DNA from 2 places in the Actinomyces viscosus genome. Region 1 is predicted to be linked to the other one. Evidence: riboswitches for the same ligand, from Rfam matches in the RefSeq annotation. Region 1 holds a riboswitch; the other holds the start of a gene.
The links. A riboswitch is a leader RNA that binds a small molecule or an ion and turns the genes downstream of it on or off. The one in region 1 is predicted to bind ZMP and ZTP.
Positions count from the first base shown of each region.

Region 1 (7,487 bases):
GTTGACGCCGACGCGCACCTCCTGGAGAGCGCCGTCGACCTCCCCTCGGGCCAGGCCCAGCCAGGCCTCGGAGGCCTTGGAGACGTCCAGGGTCAGGTCGATCTCGACCGTGCGGCCCTTGCCCAGGTCCGTCACCGCGGAGCCGGTGCTGCCTGTGGCGGCGAGGCCGCCGAGGTCGGTCGCCTTGCCGCGCAGCGCGTCGAGCTCGGGGACGGGCTTCTGGACGAGGGTGCGCTTACCGTCGGCAGTGGTCAGGGACAGCTCGCGCGGGATGCTCATCTCACCGTGCCAGTCCCCGGTGGGAAGCGAGTAGGGGTAGTTCCAGTTGCCCAGCCAGGCCATCCACACGCGGCGGCCCTCGATGTGCTCGAAGCTCTGGGCGGCGTAGAAGTCCTGGCCGGCGTCGGTGAAACGGGTCTCGCGGTCCTCGGGGAAGAAGACGGATCCGTCGAAGTCGCCGATGAAGTACTGGGCGGTGGAGCCGGCCGTCTCCTCGTTGGCGCCCACCGAGAGGGTCATGACCCAGCGGGTCCTGCCATCGCTGGTGTCGGTCAGGGGGAAGAGGTCGGGGCACTCCCACACGGCGGCGTGCGAGCCGATGTCCTGGCCGAAGTCGCTGGCATGGCTCCAGGTCTTCAGGTCGGTGGAGCGGTACAGGGAGACGTGGTCACCGGCCGAGACGATCATGACCCAGGCCTTGGAGTCCTCGTGCCAGAAGACCTTGGGGTCGCGGAAGTCCTTGCGCCCGTCGTTGGGGATGACGGGGTTGCCGGAGAAGCGCTCCCAGGAGCGGCCCCGGTCGGTGGAGTAGGCCAGGGACTGGGCCTCACCGTCCTCGGTGGAGGTGTAGACGGCCACCATGCCGCCGCCCTTGACCAGGCCGGAGGTGTCGGCGCCGTCGACGACGCAGCTGCCGGACATGGCCAGGCCCTGCGAGTCGTGCTCCAGGGCCGTGCCCATGCGCTTCCAGTGCACCATGTCCGTGCTGACGGCGTGGCCCCAGGTGCCGTCCTGCTGGTGGAAGAGGTGGTACTCGCCCTCGTAGAGGACCAGGCCGTTGGGGTCGGCGAGGTTCCCCCTGGCTGGGCTGTAGTGGTAGGCGGGGCGGTAGGCGGCCGAGGCCTCCGAGTCCGTGGAGGTGGGGCTCGGAGTGCTTCTGCGCCCCGACGAGCAGCGCACCAGGATCGCTCCCCCCACGACGAGGGCACCAGCGCCGGCCGCGCCCAGCAGCAGGGTCCGACGCCGCAGGCCGGACCGGCCGGGCTCGTCAGGGGACGCACCCGGCTGAGTCGGCTCGGACTGCGGGGAGTCGGCCGACTCAGCCGAGTGACTGCGCTGGTGGGGCTGGGAGGGGCTGGCGCCGTGGGACTCGTCCGTCATGGCCTCAAGGTTATCGGCCGGTCAGGCGAGCGGCGACACGCCTCAGAGCGAGCGCTCCGCGGTCTCGACCACGTTGGCCAGCAGCAGGGCCCGGGTCATGGGGCCCACGCCGCCGGGGTTGGGTGAGAGCCAGGAGGCGACCTCGTCGACGCCGTCGGCGACGTCACCGGCGATGCGGCCCTTACCGGTGGCGGGGTCGACGACGCGCGAGACGCCCACGTCCAGGACGATCGCCCCGGGGGCCACCATCTCCGCGGTGATGATGCCGGGGCTGCCGGCCGCCGAGATGACGACATCGGCCCGGCGCACGTGGTCGGCCAGGTCCGTGGTGCCGGTGTGGCAGATGTCGACGGTGGCGTTGACGTCCTTGCGGCCCAGGAGCAGGCCGATGGAGCGGCCCACCGTGACTCCGCGGCCGACGACGCACACGTTGCGACCGGCCAGGTCGATGCCGTGGCGCTCCATGAGCTCGATGCAGCCGCGCGGCGTGCAGGGCAGGGGTGAGTCGATGGGCCCCGAGGCCCGCAGCACCAGGCGCCCCAGGTTGGTGGGGTGCAGGCCGTCGGCGTCCTTGGCCGGGTCGACGCGCTCCAGGATGGCGTTGGTGTCAATGCCGGCCGGCAGCGGGAGCTGGACGATGTAGCCGGTGCAGGCGGGGTCGGCGTTGAGGCGGTCGACGGCGGCGGCCACCTCGGCCTGGGTGGCGGTGGCCGGCAGGTCCTCACGGATGGAGACGATGCCGACCTCGGCGCAGTCGGAGTGCTTGCCGGCCACGTACTTGACGCTGCCGGGGTCCTCCCCCACCAGGACGGTGCCCAGGCCGGGGACGACGCCGCGCTCGCGCAGCGCCGCCACCCGGCCGGCGAGCTCGGCCTTGAGAGCGGCGGCCGTGGCCTTGCCGTCCAGGACCCGGGCGGGTCCTCCCCAGGGGGCCCTCACTGGGCCAGCCCCGGGTAGAGGGGGAAGGCGTCGGTCAGGGCGCGCACGCGACCGCGCAGGGCCGCCAGGGTCTCGTCGTCGGCGGTGCCGGCGGCGCCGTGGATGAGGGTGGCGGCGATGATGTCGGCGACCTCGGTGAACTCGGCGTCACCGAAGCCGCGGGTGGCCAGGGCGGGGGTGCCGATGCGCAGGCCGGAGGTCACGCGCGGGGGGCGCGGGTCGAAGGGGACGGCGTTGCGGTTGACCGTGATGCCTGCGGTGTGGAGGAGGTCCTCGGCCTGCTGGCCGTCCAGGGAGGAGTCGCGCAGGTCGACCAGCACCAGGTGGACGTCGGTGCCGCCGGTGACGAGGCTGACGCCGGCCGCGCGCACGTCGTCGGCCCCGAGGCGCTCGGCGATGATGGCGGCGCCGCGCACGGTGCGCTCCTGGCGCTCACGGAACTCCTCGGTGCCGGCGATCTTCATGGCCACGGCCTTGGCGGCGATGACGTGCATGAGGGGACCGCCCTGCTGGCCGGGGAAGACGGCGGAGTTGAGCTTCTTGCCCCACTGCTCGGCGCGGCTGGACAGCAGCATGCCCGAGCGGGGTCCGCCCAGGGTCTTGTGGACGGTGGTGGACACGACGTCGGCGTGCGGGACGGGGTTGGGGTGCAGGCCCGCGGCCACGAGCCCGGCGAAGTGGGCCATGTCCACCCACAGGGCGGCACCGACCTCGTCGGCGATGGCGCGGAAGGCCGCGAAGTCGAGGTGGCGGGGGTAGGCGGACCAGCCGGCGATGATGACCGTGGGGCGCTCGCGCAGGGCGGCCTCGCGCACCTGGTCCATCTCGATGCGCATGGTGGTCTCGTCCACGCCGTAGGCGGTGGCGTTGTAGTTCTTGCCGGAGAAGTTGATCTTCATGCCGTGGGTGAGGTGGCCGCCGTGGGCCAGGGACAGGCCCAGGAGGGTGTCACCGGGGGTGGCCAGGGCGTGGAGGACGGCGGCGTTGGCCTGGGCACCGGAGTGGGGCTGGACGTTGGCCCACTCGGCGTCGAAGACGGCCTTGGCGCGCTCGATGGCCAGGGACTCGGCGACGTCGACGACCTCGCAGCCGCCGTAGTAGCGGCGTCCGGGGTAGCCCTCGGCGTACTTGTTGGTCAGGACCGAGCCCTGGCACTCCAGGACGGCCCGGGGAACGAAGTTCTCCGAGGCGATCATCTCCAGGGTCTCGCGCTGGCGGGCGAGCTCTCCGGTGAGGACCTCTGCGATATCGGGGTCGAGCTCGGCCAGCGGCTGGTTCAGGGACGGGGTGACGGCTTGCGCGGTCATGTCTCTCCTCAGGTGTGGGGCGCACGCTGCGACGTAGCCGGCTCAGGTGCGCGCACTGGTGGGCGATCCGTGGCCCAGGCGGGCGACCCCGGAGTCGTGTTCGTGCCGCTCCCCGGTGGTGATCCACCCGGCGCCAGTCGCGACGGGCATAGCCTATCGCGCCGGGCCGGGGCCGCGTCACACGAGTCTCCCGCCTCGGGACCGAACGGTCAGCTCTCCGGGCTCCCCTGGCCGAACCAGTCGCTCAGACCGTCGTCGGCGCCGATCCAGGCCAGGGCCTGGGCCATCTCCTCGGGGCGCAGGAGGATGCGGGCGAAGGCGCGCCGCACCTGCTCGCGCATGTCCTCGTCCCCGACGCCGGTGACCACGAGGTGACAGCGGGGCTCGCCCGAGGCACCGCCGTCGATCCCGCCACCGACGCCGACGACGTCGCCTGACGGACCGGTCGGGACCTCCGCCCAGGTTCCGGCGTCGCCGACGCTGAGGGCGCCTCCGACGACCTCCCAGGTGCAGACCCGGCCGGGGCGGCTGGGCAGCCAGAAGCAGCCGCGGGCGCACAGGCCCTGGCCGGCGAGGTCGACGACGAGGGCCCGCAGACGTCCGGGGTGGAAGGGCAGGGCGGCGCTGAGGTCGAGGGTCCACACGCCGTGGTCGTCGGGGCCGCCCCAGGCGCTGGTGGTGGCCGGGTGGATGCGGCTCAGGGAGGCGCGGACGTCGTGCGTGAGACCGGTGAGGGCCTCCAGGAGGGGCGCGTCGAGGCCGGGGAGCAGCAGCGCGTCGTGGGGGCGCAGGTGCTCGATGAGGTCGGCCCCGGCGGGGTCCTCGTCGCGCCCCAGGGCCAGGACGACGTCGGCGTAGCCGAGGTTGGCCAGGTGGACGGCGCCGGCGCAGCGGCAGTCACCGGGGAAGGCCGTCAGCAGGCGGTGCTCGAGGAGCTCGTCGCAGGCGGTGGTGGCGTCCAGGACGTGGGCGGCCCCGGCCAGTCTCACTTCGGTGCCGGTCAGGTCCTCGGCCAGATGAGGCAGGAGGTGGGCGAGCTCGATGGCCGCCGGCAGGAGGATGACGGTGGTGCCGCCCGGGTCCTGGGCCGCCCGGTCCTCGGCGACGGCAACCAGCACCTCGCGCAGGGAGCAGGTGGGGCAGGTCAGAGGCATGGGGACGTCGAGACGGACCGGGTCGTCGTCGAATCCGTCGGCCGAGCTGTGGCTGACGAGGCGGACGAAGTCGTCGTCACCGCCGTCGTCACCGCCGTCGTTACCGTCGTCCTCATCGCCGTCGTCGCCGAAGTGGAGACCGGCGCGGATGACGACGGCGCCCTGGCCGGCCAGGGAGAGGTCGACCAGGTCCAGCAGGGCGGGGTCGACGGCGCCGATGACGGCCAGGGCGTGCCGGTGGTCGGCTTCGGTCTGGTCGTCGGGGCGGTCGAAGAGGTCGGCGGCGAGGTCATCCGAGGGATCGATCACGTGGTCCTCCAGCAGAGTTGACGAGATTGAGAATCATTATTATATCATGCTCGTCATGACCACCTACTGCCAAGTCACGGGAGCCCGGCCGGTCTTCGGCCGGTCCGTCTCCCACTCGCACCAGCGCACTCCCCGGCGCCGGAACCCCAATCTGCAGCGCAAGCGCTACTGGGTGCCGTCACTGGGACGCACCGTGCGCCTGACGGTGTCCGCCAAGGGCATCCGCACGATCGACAAGCTGGGCATCGACGTCGTCGTGGCCCAGATGCTCGCCCGCGGGGAGAAGCTGTCATGAGCGGAGCCAAGGGCGGCAAGGACCTGCGGCCGATCATCAAGATGGTCTCCACCGCGGGGACGGGCCACACGTACGTCACCCGCAAGAACCGCCGCAACACCCCCGACCGGCTGGTGCTGCGCAAGTTCGATCCGGTGGTGCGCCGGCACGTGGAGTACAAGGAGTCGCGCTGATGGCCAAGAAGTCCAAGATCGCCGCCGAGCTGAGGCGCCAGGACGTGGTGGCGCGCTACGCCGAGCGCCGGGCCGAGCTCAAGCGCGCCTCGGTCAACCCTCACCTGAGCCAGGCCGAGCGCGATGAGGCGATGGCGGCGCTGCACGCGCTGCCCCGGGACGCCTCCCCCACCCGCCTGCGGCGGCGCGACGCGGTGGACGGGCGCCCGCGCGGACACCTGCGCGTCACCGGGACCTCCCGGGTGCGTTTCCGCGAGATGGCGCTGCGCGGTGAGCTTCCGGGCATCGTCAAGTCCTCCTGGTAGCCATCCCGCCCGCCGCCCAACCACTCACGCACAGTTCAAGGAGCTTCCATGCGCCCTGGGATCCACCCCAGCTACCAGCCCATCGTCTTTCGCGACAAGTCCGCTGACTTCGCCTTCCTGACCCGCTCGACCCTGACGTCGTCGGAGACCATCGAGTGGGAGGATGGCAACACCTACCCAGTCTACGACGTCGAGGTCTCCAGCGCCTCGCACCCGTTCTGGACCGGCCAGGGCAAGATCCTGGACACGGCCGGCCGGGTGGAGAAGTTCGAGCGTCGCTACGGCAAGCGCACGCGCTAGCCCCGCAGGCACGGCGGCCCCACCGCCGCAGTGCCCCACGTCCACTCGCAACACAGAAGGAAGGAGAGGAACCACCCATGAAGGTTCGCGCCTCGATCCGGTCCCTGGCCAAGCAGCCGGGGTCCAAGGTGGTCCGACGCCGCGGTCACACCTACGTCATCAATAAGAAGAACCCCCGTCTCAAGGCCCGTCAGGGCTGACGGCCAGGTCCACCTCCGCAAGGGGCGGGATGCGCGACAACGCGCATCCCGCCCCTTCCTTTCCTCAGCATCGACCCCAGTCGCCGAAGAATGGCGGCACTTCAATCACAATCAGCCTCACCCTGCAACGACGCGGGAAACCGATGAGGCGGAAGCACCTGTGAACCTCACCGCCAACTAACCGGAAATATTCACGTAACACGTAAGGCGTTGCCTATAAGCGTCCGTCACACGCGGACAAGCTCGCGCTTATGCGCCCGCTCCGAACCGTCTCTGGGAGAGTCCCGATGCACCTCACCCCGCGTGAGCAGGAGAAGCTACTCATCGTCGTCGCCGCAGACCTGGCACGAAGACGCAAGGACAGAGGGATCCGGCTCAACCACCCCGAGGCAGTCGCGTACATCACCGCTGAGATCCTCGAAGGAGCTCGAGAGGGGCGCACAGTCACGGATCTCATGGCCTACGGGACCACCCTGCTGACCTACGACGACGTCATGGAGGGAGTCCCGGAGATGATCCGCGCGGTCCAGGTGGAGGCGACCTTCCCCGACGGAACCAAGCTCGTCTCCGTCCACGACCCGATTCGCAGGAGGCTGCCATGATCCCGGGAGAGTACCGGCTCGCGAGCGGCACCATCACCATCAACGAGGGTCGCCCCACCCTCACCCTCGACGTCCTCAACACCGGGGACCGTCCCATTCAGGTCGGTTCGCACTTCCACTTCGCCGAGGTCAACTCCGCACTGTCCTTCGACCGACAGGCCGCTCGCGGTTTCCGCCTCGACATTCCGGCCGGAACCGCCGTTCGCTTCGAGCCGGGCGACTCCAGACCAGTCCACCTGGTGGCGCTGGCGGGAGCACGAAGGGTCTTCGGGCTGGCAGGCGAGACGAACGGCCCCGTCCAGGGCTGAGAGCACAGGAGCACATCATGAGCAAGGAACTCAGCCGTCGGGAGCACGCCGCTCTGTACGGCCCCACCACTGGGGACGCCGTCCGCCTGGCCGATACCGGCCTCTTCGCCCAGATCGAGCGGGACCTGACCCACCGTGGCGACGAGGCCGTCTTCGGAGGCGGCAAGGTCATCCGCGACGGCATGGGCCACAACGGCCAGCGCACGCGAGACGAG
Region 1 is NZ_LR134477.1:146,640-154,126, reverse strand. Features, by position in the region: gene EL340_RS00745 (glycoside hydrolase family 32 protein) at 1-1,380, opposite strand, end outside; gene EL340_RS00740 (bifunctional methylenetetrahydrofolate dehydrogenase/methenyltetrahydrofolate cyclohydrolase) at 1,423-2,319, opposite strand; gene glyA (serine hydroxymethyltransferase) at 2,316-3,626, opposite strand; ZMP/ZTP riboswitch at 3,692-3,777, opposite strand; gene EL340_RS00730 (GTP-binding protein) at 3,836-5,089, opposite strand; gene rpmB (50S ribosomal protein L28) at 5,145-5,384, shown strand; gene rpmG (50S ribosomal protein L33) at 5,381-5,557, shown strand; gene rpsN (30S ribosomal protein S14) at 5,557-5,862, shown strand; gene EL340_RS00710 (type B 50S ribosomal protein L31) at 5,911-6,162, shown strand; gene ykgO (type B 50S ribosomal protein L36) at 6,240-6,362, shown strand; gene EL340_RS00700 (urease subunit gamma) at 6,650-6,964, shown strand; gene EL340_RS00695 (urease subunit beta) at 6,961-7,272, shown strand; gene ureC (urease subunit alpha) at 7,290-7,487, shown strand, end outside.

Region 2 (7,487 bases), 1.4 Mb from region 1:
GCCCGGCGGCCAGTGGGCCTCCGTGCGCCGGGGCGTCAACCAGCTGGCGAGCCTGACCGCGCCGATCGTCGTCGTCATGGTCGGGGCGATGCTGCCCGCCACCGGCTCCGGTGCCGGCGTCCCCCTCCTGGCCGCCACTGCGGCGGCGGTGCTGCGGATGAGCGAGACCGTGCGCGGCGTCGAGGAGCTCTCGGGGGCGCTCAACGCCTCCTTCGCCTCGGCCGAGAGGGTGTGGGAGGTTGTCAACGCCCCCGTGGAGGTGAGCGACGGCGACCACGAGCTGACCAGCGGCATCTCCCACGAGGTCCTGTGGCAGGACATCAGCTACTCCTACCCCAGTACCGCCGCGCAGGCCGTCCACGGGGTGAGTCTGAGGGCCAGGGCCGGCAAGTGGACCTGCATCGTGGGAGCCTCCGGCTCGGGCAAGTCGACGCTGGCCCAGCTGGCGCTGCGCTTCGACGAGCCCGAGTCGGGCCGCATCCTCGTCGACGGCCAGGACGTGGCCGACCTGCGCGCCATCAGCCTCTACCAGGAGATCGGCATGGTGGATCAGCGGGTCCACCTCATGCGCGCCTCCATCATCGACAACGTTCGCCTGGCGGCGCCGTCGGCCAGTGACGCCCAGGTGCGCCGGGCCTGCCGGGCCGCCTGCATCGATGAGGACATCGAGGCCCTCGAGGACGGCTACCACACGCTCGTGGGTGAGCGAGGCCAGTCCCTGTCCGGGGGCCAGCGCCAGCGCCTGGCGCTGGCGAGGGCCCTCCTGGCCCGTCCCGGCGTGCTCATCCTCGATGAGTTCACCTCGCATCTGGACCCCGAGCTGGACGAGCGCGTGCGCATCGGGGTGCGCACCTACCTGCCGCAGGCCACGATCATCGAGATCACCCACCGCCTGCAGTGGTCCGAGCAGGCCGACCACGTCGTCGTCATGGACGCCGGGACGGTGGTGCAGGCGGGCCCGCCGGCCAAGCTCCTGGCCGAGCCCGGGCCGCTGCGCACGCTCACCAACCGCGGACACTGACCCCCACATGCCGATCGGGCGCCGAGAGTCCCGGTGACTCTCGGCGCCCGATTCGTAGGTGGACGCGTTCTACTCCCCGGAGCGGGTGGCGGCGGCCGAGGCCTCCAGCTCCTCGGGGCTGACGACGCCCTCGACGCTGACGGCGTTGAGGTAGGCCATGCCGTCGAAGGAGAGCTCGCGGACGTTCTCCGGGTCGCCCTCGTCGTTGACGGAGCCGCCGGCCATGCGGTCCACGATGATGGCGATGGCGCCGTCACCGGTGACGTTGGTGGCGGTCCCGAAGGAGTCCAGGGCGATGTAGGTGGCGATCATGAGGGCGACCTGCTGGTCGTCGAAGCCGAGCATGGATGACAGCAGTCCGGTGGCCGCCATGATGGCGCCCCCGGGCACACCCGGTGCGGCCACCATCGTGATGCCGAGCATGAAGATGAAGCCGACCCACTGGGCGGTGCTCACGTGCAGGTCCTGGGTGAGGACGATGGCGAAGGCGAAGGAGAAGATCTTCGAGGTCGACCCCGCCAGGTGGATCGTGGCGCACAGGGGGATGGTGAAGGAGGCCACCGCGTCGGACACGCCGTTCTTCCGCGTCTGGCGCAGGGTGACCGGGATCGTGGCCGCCGACGACGAGGTGCCCAGAGCCGTCAGGTAGGCCGGGACCATGGTGAGCAGGGCCTTGAGCGGGTTGCGGCGCCCGATGATCCCGGCGAGGACGAACTGGATGGCCAGGATGACGACCTCGAGGATGAGGACCACGACGACGACCCGCAGGAGCGCCTTCATGACCGAGCCCGCCGCGCCCGTGTAGGTGAGGTTGAGGAAGATGCCGAAGATGTGCAGCGGCAGCAGCGGGATGATCATCCGCTCGATGAGCCGGGTGATGATGGCCCGGAACTCGATGGAGCCCTTGCGCAGGACTCCCCGGGGAACCAGGGACAGACCGATGCCGAAGATGAAGGAGAGCAGCAGGGCGGTCATGACCTCCACCGGCGGGGGCATCTCCACGGTGAAGTAGCTGCTGAGCGCTCCCTCGGGCTTGGCGACGTCGGCCAGGGAGGTCCCGGCGAGCAGGCGGGGGAAGGTGGCGGCACACACCAGGAAGGTGAGGAAGCCGGCGAAGAGGGTGGAGGTGTAGGCCAGGGCCGTGGTGATGCCGAGCCACTTGCCGGCGCCGCGCCCCAGGTCGGCGATGGCGGGGGTCACCAGGCCGATGATGATGAGCGGGATGGCGAAGTTGAGGAACTGGCTGAACAGGTCGGAGAAGGTCGCGAAGACGTTGCCGACCGCCTTGGGGATGATCGGGTGGCCGCCGACCCGGATCGACCCCAGGATCAGGGCTGCCAGGATGGCGCCGATGACCCAGGTCAGGATGCTGTGGCTGAGGCGGTGGCCCAGCGATGGAGGGGCCGAGGGAGTGCTTGTCATAGGGGACCTTCAGGGTGCGAAACGAGGTGACGAGACGTCTTCAATGGGCTCAGCGTGCCATACCGATCGGTCGCGGCGCCGCCCGGGACCAGGAAATGGGCACTCTGAGGGATCAGATCACAGTCAGTCGCGTGAACGGAACGACTGGAGAAATCAGCGCTGCCGGTGGTGTGGGACCGCCGCTCACAGGACGTGGGGCAGGTTGACGTACGGGGACAGGAGGAACAGGACGGCGGCCAGGCCGATGCCGAAGACGACGTCGAACAGGCGGCTGCGCGCCGCCAGCCAGGTGCCGTCGGGGCGCTGGATCCGGACGATGGCCAGCGCCAGGATCCCGGTGGCCGCCCACAGGACGGCGATACGGCGGTGTCCCAGCAGCGCGATGGCGGGAACCGCCGCCAGGCCGATGGCCACGAGAACGACGCAGATGGTGCGGTAGGGCTCCTTGTGCTCGGCCTGCCGGGGATGCGGGTCGTGAGTCACGGTGGAGAGCCTATCGGCGCACCAGGGCGCGGGTCCACGACCTTCTTCCCCCATCCCCCGCCTCGGTGCCCCCTGCCTCGGTCGTCAGTGGGCGAAGTGCCGGGTGCCGGTGAGGTACATGGTGACGCCGGCGGCCTGGGCGGCGTCGATGACCTCCTGGTCGCGAATGGACCCGCCGGGCTGGACGACGGCGCGCACCCCGGCGTCGATGAGGACCTGGAGGCCGTCGGCGAAGGGGAAGAAGGCGTCGGAGGCGGCCACGGCCCCGCGGGCGCGCTCCGGGACGGCGGCGCTGCCCGCCTCGCCCAGGACCTCGGCGGCGTCGGCCCCGCCGACGGCTCCCTTCTCCTTCTGGGAGCCGCCAGCCGCGGCGTCGCCGGTGGAGCGGGCGCCCAGGGTGTTGGCGCGCTCAACGGCCAGCCTGCAGGAGTCGACGCGGTTGACCTGCCCCATGCCCACCCCGACGGTGGCGCCGTCCTGGGCCAGGAGGACCGCGTTGGAGCGCACGGCGCGCACCGAGCGCCAGGCGAAGGCGAGCTCGGCCAGCAGGGCGTCGTCGGCGGCGGGCCCGGCGGCCAGGGTCCAGGTCGCCGGGTCGTCGCCCGGGGCGTTCAGGACGTCGCGCTCCTGGATGACGGCGCCGCCGGAGACCTGCTTGATCTCGTAGCCCTCGCGCTGAGGGGGCTCGACGACGAGCAGGCGGAGGTTCTTCTTGGTGGACAGGATCTCCACGGCCTCGTCGTCGAAGGCGGGGGCGGCGACGACCTCGGTGAAGATCGGCTTGATCTGGCGGGCCATCTCGGCGGTGACGGTGGCGTTGGTGGCGATGACGCCGCCGTAGGCGGAGACCGGGTCGCAGGCGTGGGCCTTGCGGTGAGCCTCGGCGACGTCGCCGGCGGCGGACACGGCGATGCCGCAGGGGTTGGCGTGCTTGACGACGGCGACCGTCACGGCGTCTCCGTGGTCGTAGGCGGCGCGCACGGCGGCGTCGGTGTCGGTGTAGTTGTTGTAGCTCATGGCCTTGCCGTGGAGCTGACGGGCGCCGGCCACTCCCCCGCCGGCCCCGGCGGTGCGGTAGACGGCGGCGCGCTGGTGGGGGTTCTCCCCGTAGCGCAGGCTCGCCAGGCGCTCGTAGCCGGCGCCGACGTAGGCGGGCAGGGCGGCCGGCTCGCCGGAACCGTCGCCTTCGGCATCGGCCACGCCGGCGGCGTCGGCCTCGACCTGCCCGGCCAGCCAGGTGGACACGGCGGCGTCGTAGGCGGCGGTGTGGGCGAAGGCCTCGGCGGCCAGGCGGCGTCGGGCGGCCAGGGTGAAGCCGCCCTCGCGTACGGCGGCGGCGACGTCGTCATAGCTCGCGGGGCTGGTAACGACGGCGACGGCGGGGTGGTTCTTGGCGGCGGCGCGCACCATGGTGGGCCCGCCGATGTCGATCTGCTCGACGCAGGCGTCGAAGGGGGCGCCGGAGGCGACGGTGTCGCTGAAGGGGTAGAGGTTGACCACGACCAGGTCGATGGGGGTCACTCCCAGGGCCTGGAGCTGGTCGAGGTGGTCGGGCTTGCGGCGGTCGGCGAGGATGCCTGCGTGGACGGCCGGGTGGAGGGTCTTGACCCGTCCCTCAAGGCACTCGGGGAAGCCGGTGACCTCCTCCACCGGGGTGACGGCCAGGCCGGCGGCGGCGATGGTGGCGGCGGTGGAGCCGGTGGAGACGATCTCGACGCCGGCGTCGGCCAGGGCGTGAGCGAGTGGGACGAGGCCGGTCTTGTCGTAGACGGAGACGAGGGCGCGTCGCACGGGGAGGCGGTCGGGGCTGACGAGGCCCTCGGTGGGGACGGGGGTGGTGGGAACCGCCTCCGCGGCGGGCTGGCTGACGGTCTGGTCCGGCTGAGATGACTGGGAGGACGACGACGGGGACATGGCGCTCCTGGTGCGGCGTGAGGGTGCGGGACGCCCAGGCGGGCGACGTCCCGTTCATGGACGGCCTCGGCCACTCCCCGGTGGTGCCCCACCCTCGCCAGTTGCGGCCGCCCCCATCCTATCGGGTGGATCCGCTCACGCGCCTGACTCGCAGCGGTCCCAGCGATCCCGGGACTCGTGTCCGGGCGTGGCTCCGAGGGCAGCTCCGGGTGCGTTTCTGGAGACGATTCCGGGCCTGGTTCCAGGTGGAGGGATCCGCGTCTTATCCATCCGTCAGGGCCGCCGGCGCCGCTGATCGCTCTCGAAGAATCCGGCGGGGCCCACCCAGCGCGCACTTGCACCATCAGTTACCTTTACTTTACTCCTATTTTAGTCCGATCAACTAGAGGAGAGGTTGATGAGTATGACTGCCTCCAAGACCTCCGTCCCGGACCGGGCCGAGCACAACGCCTTCTTCCCCTCCGAGTACTCGCTGGGGCAGTACGTCCCGGCGAGGACCGACTTCGACGGCGCCGTCGGGGCGCCCCAGGTCACCTCCGGCCCCCGCAAGATCCTGGCCATCGCCGTGGACGAGCGCTACCTGCCCACGCAGGGCGGCAAGCTGTTCTCCACCGGCAACCACCCGGTGGAGACCCTGCTGCCCCTCATGCACCTGCAGGCCGCCGGCTACGAGGTCGAGGTGGCCACGCTGTCAGGCAACCTGGCGAAGTTCGAGATGTGGGCGTTCCCCGCCAAGGATGAGGCGGTCAAGACCGCCTACGAGGGCCTGCTGCCCGCCCTGGAGCACCCCAAGCGCCTGGCCGACGTCGTCGCCACCGAGCTCGGTGAGGACTCCGAGTACGCCGCGGTGTTCATCCCCGGCGGCCACGGCGCCATGGGCGGCGGCGTTCCGGACAGCGCCGACATCAAGGACACCCTGGTGTGGGCGCTGGAGAACGACCGCCCGGTCATCACCCTGTGCCACGGCCCGGCCGCCCTGTGCGCCGCCACCGACGAGGAGGGGGCCTCCTACTTCGCCGGCTACTCGCTGTGCGTCTTCCCCGACGCCCTGGACAAGGGCGCCAACGTGGAGATCGGCTACCTGCCCGGGCAGCTGACCTGGATGCTGGGCGAGCGTCTCAAGCAGCAGGGCCTGACCATCGTCAACGATGGTATGAGCGGCCAGGTCCACCGCGACCGCCTCCTGCTCACCGGTGACAGCCCCCTGGCGGCCAATGCCCTGGGCCGCCTCGCCGTGGAGACCCTGACCGGCAGGACCTACAGCGCCTGACGAACTCGCTGGACGCTCACCCGGCGCTCACTCAACGTTCGGTCGGCCGGTTCACCGGCAGCGACATCACCGGTGAACCGGCCGACCGAACGGCCCGTTTCCTTGCGAGCGGCTTTAGATACGTCATACAGTCCACAGCATGACTGCGCCCATCAACATCGCAGCAACACCGGTATACCGCGGAGTTCCTCCCGAGCGGTGGCAGGAGGCCGCCTCCGCCTACCGGCGCTGGTGGAGCCGCCACCCGGGGTTATCCAGCGCTCTGAACCTGGTGGTGCGCGGAGCCTACGCCCTCATGATCCCCCTGCTCATCGCCGCCCTGGTCATGGTGCCGCGACTGGCCTACGCGGCCGTGCCGGCGGCGTTCATGGCCGTGTGCCTCATGGTGGTGACCCTGCTGTCGCGTACCCGGACCATCAGCTGGCGCTCGGTGGTCCTCATGTACGGCGTCGGCGCCGTGTGGTCGCTCATCGTGGCCATGATCATGAGCTCCGTGCGCACCCGGGCGGGACTGTCCGTCATGGGCAACGGGATGAGTATCGCTCTGACCGTCGCCCTGGAGGTGCTCAGCCCGCTGGTGCCCCTGGTCCTCGTGGTGTTCCTGGCACCGGGCCGGATGCGCCGCCTGGCCGCCTCCGACTGGGCCCTGCTCGGTTTCGCCGCCGGCGCCGGCCTGACGGCCATCAACGACGGCATCCGGGCGCTTGAGAACAGCAGCATGCTCTCCTCGGTCCTGGGCAACGGGCGTCTGCCCTTCTCCTTCAACCCGTGGACCTCGGGGTCCATGACCCAGGAGAACAGCAACGTCCTGGCCGTCAGCTACCAGGTGAGCACCGCCAACATCACCATGGCGGTGGCCTTGGCGATCACGCTGTGGCGTCTCAAGGACTCGCCGGCCTTCGAGGGGGCCAGGAACCTCGTGTGGCTGCGGATCGTGGCCTGGATCCTGCCGACGGTGGTCATCCTGCAGTCGGTCAGCGACCACGCCACCTACACCGCCCGGATCGCCCAGCAGCTCGGCCAGAGCGACTCCGGCGGCGGCTTCCCGGCGCTGCTCATGTTCCTGTGGCGCATCAACGGCGGGGGTCTGAGCACCATCCCGCTGTCCGTCATCCTCATGGCCGCCTGCCTGCTCCTGGATGCTCACCGCCGCGCCTACGCCGGCGTGCACGGCTGGACGGTGGCCGGGGCGCCGGCTCCCCGCTACCCCAACCTCACCGAGGCGCCGCCGTTCGTGCGCGCCCTCATCGTCTCGGTGGTGGCGCTGGCGAACTTCACCTGGGGAGACTTGGCCGTCACCTGGGGCGCCTACGGCGACCTGCGTCAGGGCCGCCTCTACGCCATGCGGGCCGGGAGGGCCACCGCCGAGCAGGTGCG
Region 2 is NZ_LR134477.1:1,552,283-1,559,769, forward strand. Features, by position in the region: gene EL340_RS06685 (amino acid ABC transporter ATP-binding/permease protein) at 1-1,021, shown strand, start outside; gene EL340_RS06690 (dicarboxylate/amino acid:cation symporter) at 1,091-2,443, opposite strand; gene EL340_RS06695 (DUF3017 domain-containing protein) at 2,627-2,926, opposite strand; gene purH (bifunctional phosphoribosylaminoimidazolecarboxamide formyltransferase/IMP cyclohydrolase) at 3,011-4,840, opposite strand; ZMP/ZTP riboswitch at 4,866-4,955, opposite strand; gene hchA (glyoxalase III HchA) at 5,238-6,110, shown strand; gene EL340_RS06715 (hypothetical protein) at 6,250-7,487, shown strand, end outside.
Region 2: linked by a shared signal. The riboswitch ahead of purH (bifunctional phosphoribosylaminoimidazolecarboxamide formyltransferase/IMP cyclohydrolase) and the one ahead of glyA (serine hydroxymethyltransferase) in region 1 are both predicted to bind ZMP and ZTP.